Regions from separate parts of the Viridibacillus sp. FSL E2-0187 genome, predicted to be linked through region 3. Evidence: riboswitches for the same ligand, from Rfam matches in the RefSeq annotation. Region 3 holds a riboswitch; each other region holds the start of a gene.
What was found. A riboswitch is a leader RNA that binds a small molecule or an ion and turns the genes downstream of it on or off. The one in region 3 is predicted to bind S-adenosylmethionine.
Positions count from the first base shown of each region.

Region 1 (2,278 bases), 3.2 Mb from region 3:
TGACATCTCTACCTTCCGCAACTGCGGCACCTACTTTTTGTACTAAAGTCGCGAAAAACTGCTTCGGCAACTGTTGTAATCTCGTTGAAAATTCCATCTTCGAACAAACCCCCTTGAATTTTTTTCTTTAATAACTTGTTATCCACAAAATCTTTCTTCTAAATACTCTATACACAACAACTACTTTGTGGATAAAATAGACGTGTGTATAAAATAGTCGCAATAATAAGAGAAATATTATAACCTTTTTAAGAAAATGTCTACAGGTGGTGGAGTTATGAAAATTGCATGTATACAGTTAAATGTTGCCTTCGGGGACATCGAAAAAAATTTTACAAACGTCGAAAAGTTTATCAGGGAGGCCGCTGATAAGGGAGCGGAACTCGCAATTCTTCCTGAAATGTGGAATTCTAGCTATGCTTTAGAGAAATTAGAAGACCTTGCAGATCCGAACGGGGAGCGCACAAAGAATTTTCTACAAAATCTTTCAGAAGAATTACAAATTCATATTGTTGGTGGCTCGGTATCAACAAAAAAAGATGGGGAATTCTACAATACGATGTACGTATATAACAATAAAGGGGAGCTTGTCAGCGAATATGATAAAGCGCATCTTTTCCGTCTAATGGACGAGCATTTGTATTTATCAGCTGGCGATAAGCAAAATAACTTTGAACTGGGTGATATTCCAGCAGCTGGTGTTATCTGCTACGATATTCGTTTTCCAGAGTGGTTACGTCTTCATGCCTTGAACGGAGCGAAAGTAATTTTCGTTTCTGCACAATGGCCAACACCACGTATTGATCATTGGAAAACGTTATTACAAGCACGTGCAATTGAAAGCCAGTGTTTTGTTATTGCGGTAAATAGAATTAGCCATAAAAAACAAAATTTCAACGGTCAATCGATGGTTATTGAACCTTGGGGTGAAGTGTTATGGACTGGTGGAGAAGATGAAGAAATGGCGATTATCGATGTCGATTTCTCTATAGTGGATGAAATTCGACAACGAATCCCGGTATATGATGATCGTCGCCCTGAATTATATAAAGATATTTTGAAATAATACAAAGTTTCAAAAAAGTGTTTGACATCTACATTATTTCACAGTAATATTTAGTTCATAACTTACAAACGAATATTGAACTTTATCTAGAGAGACCGAGGGATAGGCCCTATGACGTCCGGCAACCCCCTGAAAAGGGAAGGTGCCAATTCCTACAGAATGAGTACATTCTGGAAGATAAATCGCCAATTTACATTTACGATGCTTCTTTCAGAAAACCGAAAGAAGCATTTTTTAATACAGTAAATTCCAAGTAATTCTATAGAAGTTACATAATTTAAACAGATTTGAGGGGATACAATATGCTCGAGATTCAGAATCTTACAAAAGTATATAAAACAAAAAAGGGTACGGTAACGGGCGTAGACAACGTATCGTTGACAATCGATAAAGGTGAAGTCTTCGGTATTGTTGGTTACTCTGGCGCAGGGAAAAGTTCACTGCTACGTTGTATCAATTTACTAGAGCGACCAACGAGTGGGAGTATCATCGTAAATGGCCAAGATTTAACGAAGTTAAAAGGTGAACAACTGCGTAAAGCGCGTTTGAAAATCGGTATGATCTTCCAGCACTTTTACTTAATCAGTCAAAAAACGGTTGGCGAAAATATCGAATTTGCTTTAAAAGCAGCGGCTACACCACCGAAGCAAATTAAGGCCCGTGTAAAAGAATTGCTTGAAATGGTCGGTTTATCGGAGAAAATCGACGTTTACCCAGCGCAGTTAAGTGGTGGTCAAAAGCAACGTGTCGGTATTGCTCGTGCACTTGCAAACAATCCATCCGTACTACTTTGTGATGAAGCAACATCAGCACTTGACCCAAAAACAACGGTTTCCATTTTACGCTTACTAAAAAAGATCAATCGTGAGTTGAATATTACAATTATCCTTATCACACATGAAATGGATGTTGTGAAAGAAATTTGTGATCGTATGGTTATTATGCAAGATGGAAGAGTCATTGAAGAAGGAGAAGTTTACGATGTTTTTGCAAATCCGGTTGAGCCATTAACACAAGAATTTATTAGTAGCGTTGTATCATTTGAATTACCGCCAACTATTCTTAAAGGTGTGACAGGGGAAATTGTGAAAGTACTATTCAAAGGAGATGTAGCTGGTGAGGGCGTCATTTCAGATATGATTCAAAACTTTGAAGTACGTGGTAATTTCTTGCACGGCACAATTGAATATATTCAAGAAAAACCGCTTGGTA
Region 1 covers NZ_JBBOVG010000001.1:3,631,530-3,633,807, reverse strand. Annotated here, with positions in the region: gene MHH85_RS17645 (pyridoxal phosphate-dependent aminotransferase) at 1-97, opposite strand, end outside; gene MHH85_RS17640 (carbon-nitrogen family hydrolase) at 278-1,066, shown strand; SAM riboswitch class I at 1,146-1,250, shown strand; gene MHH85_RS17635 (methionine ABC transporter ATP-binding protein) at 1,369-2,278, shown strand, end outside.
Region 1: linked by a shared signal. The riboswitch ahead of MHH85_RS17635 (methionine ABC transporter ATP-binding protein) and the one ahead of metK (methionine adenosyltransferase) in region 3 are both predicted to bind S-adenosylmethionine.

Region 2 (2,278 bases), 1.6 Mb from region 3:
CAATGTCCTATCCCTGAAACTGCATCCTTAAATACAACGAATCCTTATGGTACAACAAAACTTGCTGTTGAAAAGTTCTTATATGAATTTGCTCAATCAAATCCTTCTTTTTCAATAATTTCATTACGATATTTTAATCCAATTGGAGCACATGTTAGTGGAATGATAGGGGAAGATCCTTTTTCTATACCGAATAATTTGATGCCTTATATAACACAAGTGGCAACGGGTAAATTACCTTATTTAAATATATACGGAAATGATTATCCAACGCTTGATGGGACCGGTATTCGTGATTATATTCATGTAGTTGATTTAGCAAAAGGTCATGTCAAAGCGTTAGAAAGTTTAAAAAGAAAGAATGGATGGAAAGTATTTAATCTAGGTACAGGTGAAGGATATAGCGTCTTACAAGTTGTAAAAACATTCGAATATGTATCAGGTATCCCCATTAAATACCATATTAGCGATCGTCGTGAAGGTGATGTTGCCATTAGCTATGCAGATGCTACAAAAGCAAAGCTACAACTCGATTGGGTGGCAGAAAAAACACTAGAAGATATGTGTAGAGATGCTTGGAGATGGCAAAGGAATAATCCAAATGGTTATAAAGTAAGGAATTTAGAAGAAAATCAGTTGTTATATATAACTGATTTGTAATTGTTGCATAAAACTGGAATATGTTTTATACTATATTAAACATACTTAATTACTATGATTTAAAATACTTTTCTGAAGCCCTGTAGGAAAACTAAGAGGGCTTATTTCCTATGGTTAAATTGACAGAAATGTTTGCTTATCTGACAATTTAATGATAGGATTAAATCAATTAAATATTCTTATCAAGAGAAGCTGAGGGATAAGGCCCTGTGAAGCTTCAGCAACCTCTGATTCAATCAGAAAGGTGCTAAGTCCTACAAGACAAAAGTCTTGGAAGATAAGAAACGAGCGTGTTAAGTTAGCCCTCATTCTTATCTAGAGAATGAGGGCTTTTTATATGCGTGTACATAATAAAAAAAGAAAAAAGGAGAGAAATAGCAATGCCAATTAATATTCCAAAAAACCTTCCGGCAACGGAATTACTAAAAGAGGAAAAAATCTTCGTAATGGAAGAGGACCGTTCAAAAAGCCAAAATATTCGACCTTTAAATATACTGATTTTAAATTTGATGCCAGAAAAGGAGAAAACCGAGCTTCAATTATTGCGTCTCCTTGGTAATACACCTCTACAAGTGAACGTAACGTTTTTAAATACTGCGACATATGTTTCTAAAAATGTTAGTAAAACACATTTAGAATCGTTTTATACGACGTTTGAACATGTTAAACACCGTCGATTTGACGGTATGATTATAACTGGTGCACCGATTGAATTAATGGAGTTTGAAGATGTTGATTTCTGGGAAGAAATTGTTAGTATTATGGATTGGACCAAAACAAATGTCACATCTGTTTTACATATCTGTTGGGGTGCACAAGCAGCACTTTATCATCATTATGGTATTGGGAAATTCCCACTGGCGAAGAAATGCTCAGGAATTTATGATCATACAATCACAGATCCAACTGTGAAGCTTGTTCGCGGTTTTAATGATATATTTACTGCTCCTCATTCACGGAATACATCAGTATCTATAGAAGAAGTTGAAGCTCATCCAAAGCTTAAACTATTGTCAGCCTCTAATGATGCTGGAGTATTTATTGTCATGTCAGAAGATGAAAAGCACATTATGATTACCGGGCATTTAGAATACGATGCACATACTTTGGCAGATGAATATTCTCGTGACGTTGCTAAAGGGTTGAATATAGAAGTTCCACATAATTATTTTCCAAATGATGATCCATCAAAGCAACCATATAATACTTGGCGTTCACATACCCATTTATTGTTCTCCAACTGGTTGAACTACTATGTATACCAAGAAACACCATTTGAGTGGGAATGATATAAAGAAATAATCTATTCTATTAGTTAAATGGAATAGAGCTTTTTCTGTTGAGTGTAGATACTTCTTATAAGTAAAGAACATTTTCTATTAAAATCAAAAGGTAAGCACCTTCGAAGCATACTTTATGCTATGATAAATGTAGTTTATCTCGAAGGGAAGACAATCAATGAACTCACCTTTTACATTTATTCATACAGAACCAAAAAATATGGATCCAGCTAAAAAATACCCTGCTATTTTCTTATTACATGGGATGGGGAGTAATGAGCAAGATTTACCTGGATTAGTAGCTGATTTTAAAGATAGTTGTCATATCTTTAGTTTAC
Region 2 covers NZ_JBBOVG010000001.1:2,051,723-2,054,000, reverse strand. Annotated here, with positions in the region: gene galE (UDP-glucose 4-epimerase GalE) at 1-660, shown strand, start outside; SAM riboswitch class I at 837-944, shown strand; gene metA (homoserine O-acetyltransferase MetA) at 1,041-1,949, shown strand; gene MHH85_RS09935 (alpha/beta hydrolase) at 2,119-2,278, shown strand, end outside.
Region 2: linked by a shared signal. The riboswitch ahead of metA (homoserine O-acetyltransferase MetA) and the one ahead of metK (methionine adenosyltransferase) in region 3 are both predicted to bind S-adenosylmethionine.

Region 3 (2,278 bases):
CCGCTTTGAAAGTTGGAGCAGAAACGATTGTGAAGTCAGCTTCATGAGTTTCTAATTCCTCTTCAGTAGGACGAATGAATAATTGATGTGCAAATAGGTTATGCCAAGCGTATTCATTCACTACACGAATAGCTAATCGAGATGCTGGGTCTGCACCTGCAAAACCTTTAAATACAAATAATTCTTCTTTTTCTTTTAAGTAGTTTATTACTTTAGTGTATAATGAGTCGAAGATATCCGACGAAATTGGTCTGTTTACTTTACCCCAATCAATTTTGTCTTTCGAACTATCTTCTTCAACCATATATTTATCTTTAGGAGAACGACCTGTATATTTTCCTGTGACTGCTCTGACTGCACCATCAACAGTTAGGATTGCCTCACCGCGTGAAGTAGCTTTTTCTGTTAATTGTGGTACTGAAAGTTGTTCAAGAATATTTTCACCTTTCAATAATTCCTTCAGTTCATTCGTAATTTCTACTGAATTCATCGTTTTACGTACCATCCTTTTTATATTATTCCTCTTATTAGAGGGGATTTATAATTCATTTCGGAAATTAGTATAACACATTTAGCTAAATAATCTATACTAATTACCATATAATTTCTATGAAAGTTGTACTTTTTTTTAGAAATAAAAAAGAAGTTGACAACTAAGCTATAATGTTCTAATATGAGAAATTGAACGGATACTCTTATCCCGAGCTGGTGGAGGGTCAGGCCCTATGAAACCCGGCAACCTGCATTGTGATTTTATGTGATGCGCTGGTGCTCAATCTGATGCAAGGATTTAATCCTTGAACGATAAGAGTGAAAGGTGCTTATGAATTATTCCCTTCCACTCATTAGTAATAATGGGGGGAAGGGTTTTTTTATTTAAAATAGACCAATTCCTAAATTTTTAATAAGTAATTGTAATTTATGCGGTTCTATTTATATATAGTGGCACTTTCTAGAATCCTCGTGTTAAAGGCAGCAACGGCTTGGCGTTCAATCCTACTGGAAAGAACTAACATGGGTAATGAGTACCGTATCATTTCCGAGGCAATCTCGCAGATAATAGGAGGAAACCAAATGACAAACCGTCGACTGTTTACATCAGAGAGTGTAACAGAAGGACATCCAGATAAAATTTGTGATCAAATTTCGGATGCCATTTTAGATGAAATCGTTTCAAAAGACCCGAATGCACGTGTAGCGTGTGAAACTACAGTAACAACGGGTCTTGTATTAGTAGCAGGAGAAATTACAACATCAACTTATGTTGATATTCCTAAAATCGTTCGTGAAACGGTAATGGAAATCGGCTATACACGTGGTAAATATGGCTTTGATGGCGAAAACGTAGCTGTTTTAACGGCAATTGGTGAGCAATCAGCTGATATCGCATTGGGCGTTGACCAAGCACTTGAAGCACGCGAAGGCTCAATGTCAGATGAAGATATAGAAGCAATTGGTGCAGGTGACCAAGGTTTAATGTTCGGATACGCATGTAACGAGACACCTGAGTTAATGCCTCTACCTATTAGCTTGGCACATAAATTAGCACGACGTTTAACTGAAGTTCGTAAAACAAAAGAGTTAGATTATTTACGTCCAGATGGTAAAACACAAGTAACAATCGAATATGATGAAAATAATCGTCCAGTTCGTGTGGATACAATTGTTATTTCAACTCAACATGATCCAGAGGTAACATTAGAGCAGATTAAAGAGGATTTACAAGCACGTGTAATTGCTCCAGTTGTACCTACTGAATTACTAGACGAAAAAACAAAATACTTCATCAACCCAACTGGTCGTTTTGTAATTGGTGGACCAAAAGGTGATGCAGGCTTAACGGGACGCAAAATTATCGTAGATACTTATGGTGGATATGCTCGTCATGGTGGCGGTGCTTTCTCTGGTAAGGATGCGACTAAGGTTGACCGTTCTGCAGCTTATGCAGCGCGTTATGTTGCAAAAAATATCGTAGCAGCTGAACTTGCTGAGCGTTGTGAAGTACAACTGGCTTATGCAATTGGTGTTGCACAACCAGTTTCAATTGCAATCGATACATTTGGTACTGGAAAAGTAAAAGAAGCAGATTTAGTTGAGTGGGTTCGTGAATTATTTGATTTACGCCCAGCAGGTATTATTAAAATGCTTGATCTACGTCGCCCAATCTACAAACAAACAGCTGCTTATGGTCATTTCGGCCGTACAGATTTGAATGTTCCTTGGGAAGCTACAGATAAAGCTGCCGTTTTAAAAGAAAAAGCGGGACTATAATTCAATC
Region 3 covers NZ_JBBOVG010000001.1:471,429-473,706, forward strand. Annotated here, with positions in the region: gene pckA (phosphoenolpyruvate carboxykinase (ATP)) at 1-490, opposite strand, end outside; SAM riboswitch class I at 693-811, shown strand; gene metK (methionine adenosyltransferase) at 1,075-2,271, shown strand.